DNA from 2 places in the Alistipes sp. AF48-12 genome. Region 2 is predicted to be linked to the other one. Evidence: riboswitches for the same ligand, from Rfam matches in the RefSeq annotation. Region 2 holds a riboswitch; the other holds the start of a gene.
The links. A riboswitch is a leader RNA that binds a small molecule or an ion and turns the genes downstream of it on or off. The one in region 2 is predicted to bind cobalamin.
Positions count from the first base shown of each region.

Region 1: linked by a shared signal. The riboswitch ahead of DW082_RS10730 (ribonucleoside triphosphate reductase) and the one ahead of DW082_RS05760 (ABC transporter substrate-binding protein) in region 2 are both predicted to bind cobalamin.

Region 1 covers NZ_QUDJ01000016.1:35,692-43,491, reverse strand. Annotated here, with positions in the region: gene DW082_RS10740 (DUF4251 domain-containing protein) at 1-34, shown strand, start outside; gene DW082_RS10735 (anaerobic ribonucleoside-triphosphate reductase activating protein) at 117-749, opposite strand; gene DW082_RS10730 (ribonucleoside triphosphate reductase) at 751-2,883, opposite strand; cobalamin riboswitch at 2,998-3,205, opposite strand; gene def (peptide deformylase) at 3,383-3,940, opposite strand; gene DW082_RS10720 (diaminopimelate dehydrogenase) at 3,968-4,864, opposite strand; gene ruvX (Holliday junction resolvase RuvX) at 4,880-5,314, opposite strand; gene DW082_RS10710 (hypothetical protein) at 5,649-6,005, shown strand; gene DW082_RS10705 (glycoside hydrolase family 43 protein) at 6,207-7,160, shown strand; gene DW082_RS10700 (glycine--tRNA ligase) at 7,190-7,800, shown strand, end outside.
Region 2 covers NZ_QUDJ01000007.1:35,051-42,850, reverse strand. Annotated here, with positions in the region: gene DW082_RS05765 (NADH-quinone oxidoreductase subunit N) at 1-1,075, shown strand, start outside; cobalamin riboswitch at 1,201-1,413, shown strand; gene DW082_RS05760 (ABC transporter substrate-binding protein) at 1,727-2,845, shown strand; gene DW082_RS05755 (iron ABC transporter permease) at 2,842-3,873, shown strand; gene DW082_RS05750 (ABC transporter ATP-binding protein) at 3,873-4,898, shown strand; gene DW082_RS05745 (bifunctional adenosylcobinamide kinase/adenosylcobinamide-phosphate guanylyltransferase) at 4,891-5,400, shown strand; gene cobT (nicotinate-nucleotide--dimethylbenzimidazole phosphoribosyltransferase) at 5,404-6,441, shown strand; gene DW082_RS05735 (adenosylcobinamide-GDP ribazoletransferase) at 6,533-7,312, shown strand; gene cobC (alpha-ribazole phosphatase family protein) at 7,278-7,800, shown strand, end outside.

The sequences.
Region 1 (7,800 bases), on a different contig from region 2:
CGATTCGAGGGTCTTTAAGGGACGTTTTCACTAATAAAGGCGTTTCCGGAAAATCCGCCGCCCCGCGCCAGTCAGAAATCCTGATTGGCGCGGGGCGGCGTGCATGGTGCGGAATGTTACCGTTCCGGCGGGTAGTCCGACAGGATGCCGCTCGTATGGCGGAATTGCTGGAAAACGAGCGGGTCGCCGGCGAATCGGGCCGAAAGTTCTTCCCGGACGGCGTCGTCGTGGACGCCCGGAATCAGCGTCGTGCGGAACCGGTAGTCGATCCCGCTGTTGCGCAGCAGGTCGATCGACCGTTGCACGTTGTCCATCTGGCGGTCGGTGACGGCCGGATAGATTTTCGCGTAGTGTTCGCGGTCGGGGATCGTTTTGATATCCATGGCCACGCAGTCGACCAGTCCCATGTCGATCAGGGCGGACAATAGTTCCGTATTCGTCCCGTTGGTATCGAGCTTGATCCGGTATCCGTGCCTTTTGACTCTCTCCAGAAAGCCGGTCAGTCCGGGGTGCAGGGTCGGCTCGCCGCCGGTTACGACGACTCCTTCGATCCACTCCCTGCGCCGCCGCAGGTAGTCGAGAATGACCGTTTCGGACAGATCGGGTAGGTGATCGGTCAGCGAGGGGAGTACCAGCGACGGGTTGTGGCAGTAGTCGCACCGGAAATTGCATCCTTTGGTGAATACGACGGCCGAAAGTACTCCCTCCCAATCGATTAGACTCTGTTTGACAAAACCTCCGATTCGCATGTCAGATCGCTGTTTCGTGGACGATCCGGTGGTCGAACAGCTTGCGGTCGGCGAACTCCTCCCGTTTCCCGTCGTTCCACTGGCTTACCGGGCGCATGTATCCGACGATACGGCTGTATACTTCCGCCTTGCCGCCGCATTTGGGACAGACGAAATGTTCGCCGGACAGGTAGCCGTGCGAAGGACAGATGCTGAACGACGGCGACAGCGTGATGTAGGGCAGCCGGAACCGGCCGGTCACGCGGCGCACCATGTCTCGGGCGGCTGCGGGCGATACGGCGCTTTCGCCGGTGAAGACGTGGAACACCGTTCCCCCGGTGTACAACGCTTGTAGCGGATCCTGCATTTCGAGCGCTTCGTACAGGTCGTCGGTAAAGTTTACCGGCAGGTGGGTCGAATTGGTGTAGTAAGGCTTGGCGCCTTTCAGCAGTCGGTCGGCTTGGTTCGCCGTGATGATATCCGGATAACGCTTGGTATCGAGCATCGCGAACCGGTAGGCGGTGCTTTCGGCCGGAGTGGCTTCGAGGTTGTAGATATTGCCGGTTTCCTCCTGGAATACGGCCAGCACGTCCCGCATGAAGCGCATCGTTTTTTGGGCGAATGCCGCGCCCTCTTCGGTGGCGATTCCGACGCCGAGGAAGTTCAGACAGCATTCGTTCATCCCGTTGATGCCGATCGTCGAGAAGTGGTTTTTCCAATAGCAGCCGAAACGGTCGTGGATGTGGCGCAGGTAGAATTTCGAATAGGGATAGAGTCCCTTTTCGGTGTAGCGCTCGATGACCTTGCGTTTGGTTTCGAGGCTTTCGCGGGCCAGCTCCATCAGGTGGCGCAGCCGTTCGAAAAACGACTTCTCGGACCCCGATTCGTAGCCGAGTCGCGGCAGGTTGATCGTCACGACGCCGACCGACCCGGTCAGCGGGTTCGACGCGAACAGTCCGCCGCCGCGCTTGATTAGTTCCCGTTTGTCGAGCCGCAGCCGGCAGCACATGCTGCGCACGTCGTCGGGTTTCATGTCCGAGTTGACGAAGTTCGAGAAGTAGGGGATGCCGTACTTGGCGGTCATCTGCCAGATGCCGTCGTAATCGGGATTTTCCCAATCGAAATCGGGCGTGATGTTGTAGGTCGGGATCGGGAACGAGAACAGGCTGCCCGCCGCGTCCCCTTCGTACATCACCTCGGCGAAGGCCTTGTTGAGCAGCGTCATTTCGGGCTGAAAATCGCCGTAGGTCTCCTCTTTTATTTCGCCGCCGCAAACCACCGGCTCGTTTTTCAGGAAGTCGGGGACGGTCAGATCCATCGTGATGTTCGTGAACGGAGTCTGGAAACCGACCCGCGTCGGAACGTTCAGGTTGAACAGGAATTCCTGCAAGCACTGTTTGACCTGCGCGTAGTCGAGCCCGTCGTAGCGGACGTAGGGCGCGAGGAAGGTGTCGAAATTCGAGAAGGCCTGCGCGCCGGCCGCTTCGCCCTGCATCGTGTAGAAGAAGTTGACGATCTGTCCGAGCGCTGTCCGCAGGTGCCGGGCCGGCGCGCTCTGCGCTTTGCCTTCGACTCCTTTGAACCCGGTCGTCAATAGGTCTTTCAGATCCCAGCCGACGCAGTAGACGCTCAGGAAGCCCAAGTCGTGGATGTGCATAGCTCCGCTTTTGTGCGCGTCGGCGACCTCTTCGGAATAGAGCCGGCCGAGCCAGTACTGCGAAGTAATCATCGTCGAAATGTGCTGGTTGAGGCCTTGCAGCGAGTAGGCCGAATTGGCGCTTTCCTTGACCCGCCAGTCGTCCTGCGACAGGTAGTCGTCCATCACGTCGAGGTTCGAAAACAGCTCTTTCGATTCGCGGAGCTGTTCGTGCTGCCGACGGTAGAGCATGTAGTTTTTCAGCAGCGCGAAATCGCCGCGACGGTACAGCGCCTGCTCGACGGCGTCCTGCACCTGTTCGACGTGCGGCGTCTGTTCGGCGCTGTTTTTTTCGAGCGAGGCCACCACTTCGCCGCACAGCCGGCGTGCTTCTTTGCGGTTCGGCGCACCGGAGGCCCGCATGGCCTTGAAGATCGCCTGTTCGATTTTCTCCGGACTGAATTGGGCGATCTCGCCCGTCCGTTTTACGATTTGCCGTAAATGAGTCTGTCCATTCATCTTGTTTGAATTTTAAACAGTTAAACAATAAGATAAAATGGTAACTCCGGGAGGATAAAAGATATCGGGCCGCGTACGGAGGGCCCCGACATTCGATCGCTCTTCACCCGAAAGCTACAATGCAATTCATCCGGCAGGTCTTCTGACTTGTTCCGGGTCGCGCGCCTTCCCATCGGGTAAACCGACAGTGGCATTCGGGTTTGCGCGGCCTTTGGCAGGAACTTACAGCTACGGGGATAGTTCCCGACTTTCACGGGATTCCCTTTTGATCTCCCGCCGGGCGAGAAGCCCGGCATCGAGAACCGAATGTTTTCACAAACATAGCGAATCGTTTCGACGGAAAACATTTTCGGCGGAATACTTATTAACAACTTATAAACCTATTCGATTAAACGGTTGGCTGTCATCGCCGAAAGCGACGGGGAAAGACGGTATGCAAAAAGGCCGCTCGCCCGAAACGGCGAACGGCCCTGAAAGAGATCCCGGAAACGGGCGGAAACTATTTTTTCACCAGTTTGCAGGGATAGTGCGCTTTGTATTTCCCTTTGGTCATCGCGGCCAGTTTGCTTTTCAGCAGAGTTCGGCGCAGCGGCGACACGTGGTCGATGAACAGTTTGCCGTCCAGGTGGTCGTACTCGTGCTGGATGACCCGCGCCGCGAAACCTTCGAACTCCTCGTCGTGCTCGACGAAATTTTCGTCCGCGTAGCGGATCCTGATCCGCGACGGCCTTTCGACCCGTTCGTTGATTCCCGGCAGGCTCAAACATCCTTCGTCGAACGGAACGGCGTCGCCGGAGCGTTCGTAGATGTGCGCGTTGATAAAGGCTTTTTTAAAACCGGCCAGGCTCGGATCCTTGTCGGCGTTCACCGAAGCGTCGACCACGAAGATCCGGATGTTGCGGCCCACCTGCGGGGCGGCCAGTCCGACTCCGTCGGCTTCGTACATGGTTTCCCACAGGTTTTCGAGAAATTTGTCCAGTTCCGGATAATCTTTGGCGATGTCTTCGGATTCTTTGCGCAAAACCGCCGAACCGTAAATATAAATCGGAAGTAACATATCGTTCGTTTGCTGTTTTTAATCCTGTTATACCAGATGCCGGATCAGTTCCGTCCGGTCTCCGGGAAGCAGGTCGATCATCGGGATTTCGATCAGCGTGTAGCATCCCGGTTTCTGCAACATAGAAGCCCGCGCCGAGGAGACCAGTATCTGGGCCGTAAGCGCCGGATTGTTGATCTTCATATTGAATTCGAACAGTTGGTTCTGCGTTTTGCCCGAAACGCCCTTGCGCGTCAGGTTGACGCCATGTCCCATGTCCAGCAGCGCGTCCACGCTCTGCACCTGCATCACGTGCGTCTCGTCGTGTACGAAATAGGCGTCTTTTTTGATCGCGTCGGCCACCTTGTCGAAATCGTAGCCCTCTTTCAGCTCGATGTAAACCATCCTCCGGTGAATGCCCGTCCCGGTCGGAATCGTCATCGACAACGCGGCTTTAACCCCGTCGATCGCCTTGACGGCTACGGTGTGACCCATGCTCATGCCGGGGCCGAAGTTCGTGTAGGTAATCCCTTTCGGGGCGCAGGCTTCGAGCAGGGCGCGCACCACCGAGTCGCTGCCCGGGTCCCAGCCGGCCGACATGATCGAAACGGCGCCGTGCTGCGCGGCCGCCTTGCCGAGCGTCGCGTGCTGTTCGGCGACCTGCGTATGGATGTCGAAACTGTCCACCGTGTTGATCCCTTTTTCGAGCAGTTTCAGCGCGAAGCTCTGTACGCTGCGGCTCGGCGTGCAGAGAATCGCCACGTCCACCTTGCCGAGCGATCCGATTTCGGTGGCTACGGTGTAGCTTTTCAACTCTTCGGGCACGTTCGCGGCGTCGCGGCGGATGATGCCCGCTATTTCGAAGTCTTCGGCCGCCTGCAACGCTTCGAGTACGTATTTTCCGATGTTGCCATATCCGACGATGGCTGCTCTGATCTTTTTCATCTTCTTCTTAACGTTTTATGGATTCGATAAATTGTTGTCTCGCGAATCGAGGTATCCTTGCAGGATGATCGCCGCGCTGACGCGGTCGACCAGCCCCTTGTCCTCGCGGCGGCGTTTTTTCGGAACGCCTCCGTCGATCATCGCCCGCAGCGCCAGCTTCGAGGTGAACCGCTCGTCGAACAGTTCGATCCGCATCGCGGGCATCTCTTTACGTAGTTTCTCGACGAACGGACGGATGTAGGTATAGGACTCCGACGGCTGCCCGTCCATCTGCAGCGGCATACCGATTACGATCGCGTCCACCGCGTTGGCCGCGGCGTAGCTCTTGACGTAGTCCATCAGCGTATGGGTCGGAACGGTATCGAGGGCGTTGGCGATGATCTGCAACGGGTCGGTCACGGCAAGGCCCGTCCGTTTGCGTCCGTAATCGATAGCCAATATTCTCCCCATATGCGACGATAATCCGTTGAATGATCCGATTGCTGCGTCCGGCCGCCTTGCCCGCAGCGTTTCCATGGGACTCTCCCGGGGACGTTTGGTGATTCCCCGGTAGATATCCGGCTGGTTTATAGCTTGATCCGCAGACGGACTAGCGGGCGACAGACGGCATGAAACGCGCGTTATTCTGTGCAAAGTTAAGAAAAAAACTTATCTTTGTTTTGCATTCTGGAGATTATGTGTTTTCCGGACGATCCCGCTGCGATCGCAATACGGAAACCGCGAGGCGGACGAAAGACGAGTGAAAATGCAATTAGGGTATCGGTTTAAAAAAGAAGATGAGCGTATGATGACGTTACAGGAAGTTATAGTGGAGTCGCATGACGATTTTCCGATATGGTCGTCCGTCGTCGTCGGTTTCGATGACGACAAAAGTTTGGTCGTGTTGCTCGAACACGACGATTACGACGAGCCGGACTATGCTTACAAGGTTTATGCGACCGTCGATAAGCGCGACGCGATGGGAATGGCCCGGCGTCTGAACGTTTCGTTGACCGATTTGCCGGCAATCATTTTTAAACGGTACGGCGAAGCTTCGAACGTATTTGTACCTTCCGAGGTGGAAGCTACTTTTAAAGACATCCTGGATTTTATCCTCGATTGCGGCGTCCGCTATCGTTTGAAGAGAGAAGATAAATCGTGAAAGGCCGTTTGCAGCCCGGCGTTGCCGCACGGACGTTTCCGCTTTTCGCCGGCAGTTTCTTTTTTATTCGTATTTGTCCGTTAAATCTCTTATATATAGTTGGATGCAATATTTCTTGCGGAGAACTTCTTTTGGAAATCTCCGAATAAAAACATATACTTGCACTCCGTATGTTTAAATTTAACCGACTCTTTTTTTGATATGAAAAAACCAGGTTTTCCGGTATGGCTGTTCGCATTGCTGTCGTTCGGCAGTTTGTATGCGCAGGACGGGAACGTTTTGCCGGCGGGCATTCCGACCGACGGGGTGCATATCCGCGACCCGTTCGTGCTGGCCGATTCGTCGGACGGGACTTACTATATGTACGGGACGACCCGCGGAGACGGGTTCGACGTTTTTTCGAGCCGCGATCTGGAGACTTGGCAGGGGCCCCGCGCAATTTTTCAGCGGACTCCTGATTTTTGGGGCGATCAATGTTTCTGGGCGGCCGAGTGCCATGCTTATAAGGGCAAATATTATTTGTTCGCGACGGTGCGCGGTGCGGCAGACAGTCTGCTCGGAACGGCCGTTTTCGTTGCGGACAGTCCGAAAGGCCCTTTTCGCGAGCACAGCAAGGGACGCTTGACGCCGCGAACGTGGCAGGCGCTCGACGGGACGCTGTACGTCGATGGGAAGGGGAATCCGTGGATGGTTTTCTGCCACGAATGGACGCAATTGGGCGACGGAACGGTGGAAGCCGTCCGGTTGAGCCGCAACCTGAAAAAAGCCGTCGGAAAACCGGCGACGCTGTTCCGCGCGTCGTCCGCGCCGTGGGTCAGGCCGCATACGCCGGGCAATTACGTGACCGACGGACCGTTCCTGTACCGGAACCGGAAAGGCGAACTGCTGATGCTGTGGTCGTCGTTCGGCGACCGTGGGTACGCGATCGGGGTGGCCCGTTCGCAGAGCGGCGAGGTTGCCGGGCCGTGGTTGCAGATGCCCGAGGCGCTCTTCGCGCGCGACGGAGGGCACGGAATGTTGTTCCGTACGTTCGACGGAGAACTGTTGCTGAGCATCCACCGGCCGAACGTGCCGCCCGACGAGCGTCCGCGCTTTTTCCGGGTGGAAGAGAAGGCCGACGGATCGCTCTGCCTGGTCGAAAAGCAGGCGGAATAAACCGATGAAAAAATAATCCATTTACGATAATGACACAGGAAGAACTTTTTAAAAAGCTGGTTGCTCACAGCAAGGAGTACGGGTTTATTTTCCCGTCGAGCGAAATATACGACGGTCTGAGCGCCGTATACGATTACGGGCAGCAAGGCGTGGAGTTGAAAAACAACATCAAGCGTTACTGGTGGGAGTCGATGGTGCGGCTGCACGACAATATCGTCGGGATCGACTCGGCGATCTTCATGCACCCGAAGATATGGGAAGCGTCGGGACATGTCGGGGCGTTCAACGATCCGCTGATCGACAATCGCGATTCGAAGAAGCGTTACCGCGCCGACGTGCTGATCGAGGATTTCATCGCCAAACAGGACGAGAAGATCGCCAAAGAGGTCGAAAAGGCCCGTAAGCGTTTCGGCGAAGCGTTCGACGAGGCGAAATTTCTCGAGACGAACCCGCGCGTAATCGAACACAAGGCCAAACGCGACGCCGTGCACAGCCGGATGGTCGCCGCGCTGAACGACAACAACCTGGAAGAACTGCGCCAGATCATCGTCGATAGCGAGATCGTTTGTCCGATCTCCGGTACGCGCAATTGGACGGAAGTGCGCCAGTTCAACCTGATGTTCGAAACGAAGATGGGGTC
Region 2 (7,800 bases):
CATGTACTTCATGATCTCGGCCGGCAACTTCCTGTTCTTCTTTATCGGACTGGAAACCGCGTCGATCCCGATGGCTACGTTGGTCGCTTTCGATAAGTTCAAACGCGAATCGGCCGAAGCCGGAGCCAAATACATCCTGAACGCCGTCTTTGCATCGGGGCTGTCGCTGTACGGTATGTCGCTGATCTACGGTACGACCGGAACGCTCTATTTCGACGACATCCCGGCCGCCGTGAACGGTTCGCCGTTGCAGATCATGGCTTTCCTGTTCTTCGTCGTGGGGCTGTTCTTCAAAATTTCGCTCGTGCCGTTCCACCAGTGGACGCCCGACGTTTACCAGGGCGCTCCGACGACCGTTACCTCTTACCTGTCGGTCATTTCGAAAGGGGCTGCCGTGTTTGTGCTGATGACGATCCTGATGAAGGTGTTCTCTCCGATCGCAGCCCAGTGGCAGGGCGTGCTCTACGGCGTAATCATCGCGACGATCACGATCGCCAACTTGTTCGCGATTCGACAGCGCAATATCAAACGTTTCCTGGCTTATTCGTCGATTTCGCAGGCCGGTTACATCGTGCTGGGAGTGATCAGCGCATCGGCTCTCGGTATGACTTCGCTGGTTTATTACATATTGGTTTACATGGTGTCCAACTTGGCCGCTTTCGGCGTGATTTCGGCGATTGAGAACCGCTCCGGCAAGGTGACGATCGACGATTACAACGGATTGTACGCAACGAATCCGAAACTGGTGCTGGTGATGACGCTGGCGATGTTCTCGCTGGCCGGGATTCCGCCGTTCGCCGGATTTTTCAGCAAGTTCTTCATCTTCGCAGCCGCCGCCCAGCAAGGGTATTACATCCTTGTGTTGATCGCGCTGATCAATACGATTATTTCGCTGTACTATTATCTGCTCGTGGTCAAGGCCATGTTCATCAACAAGAACGAGGCGCCGATCGCCGCGTTCCGCAGCGACGGGTACATGCGTGCCAGTCTGGTGGCTTGTAGCATGGGTATCCTGCTGTTGGGAGTCCTGAGCGTGGTGTACGATCGGATCTCGTTGCTGAGCTACGGAATGTAGCGTGGGATCGAATCCTATAAAAGCCGGTGAAACTCGCCGGCTTTTTCGTTTGTGTACAAAATGTGCAAAAAAAATTACCGGAAACCGTCGGGAACGTTTGATTGTTCGTAAAAACGCTTTACCTTTGCTTCCAGTTGAATCAAGGTGGCCCGACCGCAGCGACGCGGAATGGCCGTAATAGGGAATCCGGTGCGAAACGTCGTTTCAATCCCGGAGCTGTACCCGCAGCTGTAAGCCTCGGAAAATGTCCGGCGATTCTGAAAGTCACTGTCGTAAGGATGGGAAGACTGCCGGATGTGAGGCGAGCCAGAAGACCTGCCTCGATTCGTTTGAAACATTTGTGCTTCGGGTAAAAAGCGGAATGGGTTGATTCTTTGCGGGGGTCGGACGGGAGTTGTCCGGGTTCGCGTTTTTTCTTCCTCTTTTATTTTATTTCGGAGCAGCCGGACGAATATTACGGAAAAACGGTTTTACAGGATCGACGCCCTGCGAACGACGTTTTTTACGAATATGATAAGTAGTTTTCCCCCTGAGTGACGGATGAGGATCTGAATAAGGTGCTCATCTGTCCTTGTTTCGGTTTGTAGGGGATCGGTAATTTGCGTAACTTTGTAAGTTCAACCGGAAAATATGGGTATTCCGATGAGATTGATTCGATCGTTTTTTCTTTTTTTGTCCGTCATACTGCTGGGAGCGGGGTGCGGATCGGGCCGGAAATCCGGCGAAGGCGCCGGCGAAGCGTTCCGGATAGAATATGCCCGGCATTATCGGGTCGAGCATTTCCGGGATTATACGCTCGTCGACGTGCTCAGTCCGTGGGACAGCCTCCGGTTGCTGCGTCGTTATGTGCTCGTCGACCGCGAGAGGCCGCTGCCGGTTGGACTTCCGGAAGGAAATATCGTGCGGACGCCGTTGCAGCGGGTCGTGGTTTATTCGGCCGTGCACTGCGGTATGCTGGACGAACTGGGGGTGGGCGACCGGATCGTAGGGGTTTGCGAGCCCCGTTATATCGACCTGGATTTTATTCGCGACGGGGTGGCCCGGGGTGCTATTGCCGACCTGGGCGAGGCTTCGTCGCCGGATGTCGAAAAGGTGATCGACCTGGCGCCCGACATCATCATCGCTTCGCCGTTCAAGAACGTCGGTTACGGACGGATCGAAAAAACGGCGATTCCGATCATGGAATGCGTCGATTATATGGAGGTTACGCCGCTCGGAAGGGCCGAATGGATGCGTTTCATGGCGTTGTTTTTCGACAGAGGACAGCGGGCCGATTCGCTATTCCGGCAGACGGCGGCGGCATACGATTCGCTGTGCAGGATGACGGATACGGTGGGCGTGCGTCCGACCGTACTGTCCGAGAAAAAATACGGATCGGCATGGTATGTTCCCGGGGGCCGCAGTTACATTGCCAACTTGTACCGCGATGCCGGGGCCGATTACATCTGGGCCGACGACCCGACTACCGGTTCGGTGCCGTTGGCGTTCGAGACGGTGTTCGAAAAGGGACAGGGAGCCGATTTCTGGCTTATTAAATACAATGCGCCGCAGGAACTGACCTATGCGGAACTGCAGACGGAGTACGAACCTTACCGGCATTTCGACGCTTTTAAAAACCGGAATATTTTCGTCTGCAATACCGGGGAAACGCCTTATTACGAAGAAATGCCGATGCATCCCGACCGGGTGTTGGGCGACCTGATCGAGATTTTTCATCCGGGGACGATACCCGGATACCGGTTGCGGTATTTTAACAGGATGCGGCAGTGAGCATTTCGGTGCGGTATATCGTTGCGGCGGCTTGCTGTGTCGCGGTGCTGTTTGCGGCCAGCCTGTTCCTGGGGTCGGTGCCGATTCCGTTGCGGGCGGTGCTCGGCATCCTGACGGGCGGGGAGGCCGGACAGGCTTCGTGGTCGTTTATCGTGCTCGAATCGAGGTTGCCGCAGGCCGTGACCGCGCTGTTGGCCGGTGCGGCGCTGGCTACTTCCGGACTGATGTTGCAAACCGTGTTCAACAATCCGTTGGCCGGCCCGTCGATTCTCGGGATCGATACGGGGGCGAGTCTCGGCGTGGCGTTGGTGATGCTGATGCTGGGAGGGACGGTCGGCGGTACGGGCGGTTTCATGCTCAGCGGTTATATGGCCGTCGTATCGGGCGCATTCGTCGGAGCGACGGCGGTGTTGTGCATCATCATCTTTTTTTCGACCCTGGTGCGCAGCAACGTGATGTTGCTGATTATCGGGATTATGGTCGGCTACCTGGCCTCGTCGATGATCTCGCTGCTGAATTTTTTCGCGACGTCGGACGGCGTGTATTCCTACATGCTGTGGGGGATGGGCGATTTTTCGGGCGTTTCGTTGCGGCAGATGCCGCTGTTCGCGCTGCTGATCGGGGCGGGACTGTTCGTCGCGCTACTGCTGATGAAGCCGCTGAACGCATTGCTGCTCGGCGAACGCTATGCCGAGAATCTCGGGGTGCGCGTACAGCGCGTGCGGATCTTGCTGTTGATCTGTACGGGGGTGTTGACGGCCGTTTCGACGGCGTTTTGCGGGCCGATTGCCTTTATCGGGTTGTCCGTACCGCATTTGGCGCGGTTGATGACCGGTTCGGCCGATCACCGGCTGTTGCTGCCGGCGGTGATGCTGACCGGTTCCTGCGTCGCGCTGCTGTGCAACCTGATCAGCCTGCTGCCCGGCGCATCGGGCGTGATTCCGCTGAACGCGATCACTCCGCTGGTCGGCGCTCCGGTGGTTATTTATGTGATCGTGAACCAGAAACGGATACAATATTTCAACTGATGGAGCGTCGTTGCGTGATAACCGGAGAGCGCCTCTCGATCGGCTACCGCCTCGGCGGGCGCGGCGTCCGGCGTGTGCACGAGGGTCTGTTGTTTTCGCTGCGTGCCGGCGAGTTGACCTGCCTGCTCGGCCCGAACGGCGCCGGTAAATCGACGTTGCTGAAGACGCTCGGCGGCGGGCGGACGCTGTTGGACGGCGAGCTCCGCTTGTGCGGCGAGCCGTTCGGGAAGTATTCCGAGACCCGTCGTTCGCGGTTGGTCGGCGTGGTGTTGACCGATAAGGTGTATGCCGGGGGACTGAGGGTGCATCAGTTGGTCGCTCTCGGTCGGTATCCCTATACGGGTTTTTTCGGAAATCTCGGCGCGGAGGACCGGCGGGTCGTCGATTGGGCGATGGAAGCGGTCGGAATAGCAGGCAAAGCCGGAAGCTACGTAGCCGAACTGTCGGACGGGGAACGTCAGAAAGCGATGATCGCCAAGGCGCTGGCGCAGCAGTGCCCGGTCATCCTACTCGACGAGCCGACCGCTTTTCTGGATATTATCAGCCGGATCGAGGTGATGAACCTGCTGCACCGCCTGGCGCGCGAGGAGCATAAGGCCGTGCTGCTGTCGACGCACGACGTCGATCAGGCGCTGCTGTTGGCCGACAGCCTGTGGCTGATGTCGCAGCAGAACGGATTGTTGTGTGGAACGACCGAAGACCTGGTGCTGAACGGTTCGCTGAACCGTTTTTTCAGCCGGGGCGACGTGGAATTCGATCCGGACAACGGCCGTTTTCGGCATTGCGGCGGGGTGGGGCGGACCGTGTCCGTCGAGGCTGCCGACGATCGGTTGCTACTGTGGGCCCGGAATGCGCTGATGCGAAACGGCTATGCGGCGCAGTCCGGCGCGGACGGTAATGACGGAATGCGACTCAGGGTACATGCGGCGGACAATATCGAATTTTTCCGTCCGGACGGTGTTGCGGTACGCTGTGCATCGTTCGCCGAATGGATAGAATTATTAAACGAAACCGATTGTGGGTAGTATTACTTTGATAACGGGAGGCGCCCGTTCGGGGAAGAGTTCGTATGCGCAGCGGTTGGCGCTGGAGCGTTCGGATCGTCCGGTCTACCTGGCGACTTCGCGCGTATGGGACCAGGAGCACCGACTCCGGATCGAACGCCATCGTGCCGACCGGGGGCCGCAGTGGGAGACGGTCGAGGAACCGAAAAACTTGAGCCGCCGTGATTTTCGCGGCCGGACGGTGGTGGTGGACTGCGTGACGCTGTGGTGCACGAATTTTTTTTACGATTTCGATTCGGATGTCGACCGGGCGCTGGACGCGGTCAAAAGCGAGTTCGACCGGTTGGCCGCGCAGGACGCCGACTTTATTTTCGTGACCAACGAGATCGGGCTCGGCGGCGTATCGACCGATCCGTTGCAGCGCCGTTTTACCGACTTGCAGGGGTGGGTCAACCAATACATTGCACAACGTGCCGGAAGCGTCGTACTGATGGTGTCCGGCATACCGATAAAAGTTAAATAGATGATGAAAAACTTTGCGATAAAGACGCCCGATGCGGAGATTCGTACGGCGTTGCAACAGAAGATTGACGGGCTGACCAAGCCGCTCGGATCGCTCGGCCGTCTCGAAGAACTGGCTTTGCAGATCGGGTGGATACAGCAGACGCTTACCCCGTCGCTCGACAGGCCGTACAACATCGTTTTTGCCGGCGATCACGGGGTTGCCGAAGAGAAAGTCAGCCTGTCGCCGAAAGAAGTGACTCGGCAGATGGTCGATAACTTCTTGAAAGGCGGGGCGGGGATCAGTTTCCTGTGTCGGCAGCACGGTTTCCGGCTGAGAGTGGTCGATGCCGGCGTCGACGCCGAGCTGCCTGCCGCCGACGGACTGATCGACCTGAAGATTCGCCGCGGGACGCGTAATTTCGTCGATACGGCGGCCATGACGCGCGAGGAGATGGAACTGGCCGTCGAACGCGGCGCTTCGGTCGCTGCGATGTGCCGCGACGACGGTTGCAACGTCATCAGTTTCGGCGAAATGGGGATCGGCAATACGTCGGCTTCGTCGATGTGGATGACCTGCCTGACCGGTACTCCGCTCGAACAGTGCGTCGGGGCCGGCAGCGGACTCGGTTCGGCCGGGGTGCGCCGTAAATGCCATGTATTGCGGCAGGCGCTCGACGGATATGCGGGCGATCGTTCGGTGGAGGACGTGATGCGCTGGTTCGGCGGCTACGAGATGGTGATGGCAGTCGGGGCGATGTTGCAGGCCGCCGAGCTGGGAATGGTGATCCTCGTCGACGGATTCATTATGACCAACTGTATGCTCGCCGCATCGAAGCTTTATCCCGAAGTGTTGAACTATGCGGTGTTCGCGCACCGGGGAGACGAGTCGGGACACGCCCTGTTGCTGGATGCGATGGGAGCGAAACCGCTGCTCGACCTCGGCCTGCGTCTGGGCGAGGGAACCGGCGCCGTGTGCGCTTATCCGATCGTCGAATCGGCCGTGCGGATGCTCGCCGAAATGGCTTCGTTCGGCGACGCCGGCGTTACCAAATATTTTTAGAAGAGGGGAGTGCGCGCTGCGATGTCTGCGGGTGATTGCAGCGGAACGTTCCGGACGAAATTCCGCCCTCGATTTTAATACGGATTTTGAAATGAAACAGCTTGCCGCCGCATTGATCTTTTTCACACGCCTGCCCCTGTGGCGGGTCGTGCGGGTTCCGGACGCCTGTTACCGGCGGGTGGTGGCTTATTGGTCCGCGACCGGGTGGCTGACCGCTGCCGTGACGGCGGGGGTGTTGTATGGTGCGGCGTTCCTACTGCCGGTGCCGGCGGCCGTGCTGGCGGCGGTTATCGCGCGGGTGCTGCTGACCGGGGCGTTGCACGAAGACGGGCTTTCCGATTTTCTGGACGGTTTCGGCGGAGGTAGAACCCGGGAGCAGACGCTGGCCATTATGAAAGACTCCCGTACAGGCAGTTACGGAATCATCGGGTTGATTCTCTATTTCGGGCTGCTCGTCGCGCTGCTCGCTTCGCTGCCGGTTCCGGTGGCGTGTGCGGCAGTGCTTTGCGGCGATCCGTTCTGCAAGTTCGTCGCGTCGATGACGATCAATTTCCTGCCTTACGCGCGTCCGGCGGCTCAGAGCAAATCCGGCGTGGTGTATGCACCGATGCGCGTCGGCGAAATAGTTTGCGGCGCGGCGTTCGGTGTGCTGCCGATGCTGTCGCTGTTTTATCCGCCTTACTGGCTTGCCGGGCTTGCGCCGTTCGCGTGCATTGCGTGGCTTATTCGACAGATGCGATGCCGTATCGGCGGGTACACGGGGGATTGCTGCGGTGCGGCATTCCTGTTGTGCGAAGGCTCGTTTTATGTGGCTTTGGTCGTTTTATACCGATATTATGGAAGCGGTGCTGGTGCGGCATACTTCGGTTGACGTTCCGCCGGGCGTTTGCTACGGGCGGACGGATGTGTCGCTGAAGGCGACGTTTCCGCAGGAGGCGACCGCCGTTGCGGCGGCTTTGCCGACGCCGCCGTTCGATGCCGTTTACACCAGTCCGCTCAGCCGTTGCGAGCGGCTGGCGGCTTTCTGCGGTTGGCCGGACGCCGTGCGGGAATCCTGCCTGTTGGAAATGGATTTCGGGGCGTGGGAGATGCGGCCGTGGATGGCGATTTCCGATCCCCGGCTGAAAGTATGGTTCGCCGACTGGATGCATGCGCCGACGGCCGGCGGCGAGTCGTTCGATGGGATGTGCGGCCGCGTCGGTTCTTTTATCGGCCGGTTGAAAGCGGCCGGCCTGAGTCGCGTGTTGTTTTTTACGCACGGCGGGGTGATCGCCTGCGCGCGCACGGTCGCCGGCTCGTGTTCTGTCGAACAGGCGTTTGCGGAGTCTGCCCCATACGGGGGCGTCGTCACGCTGCAAT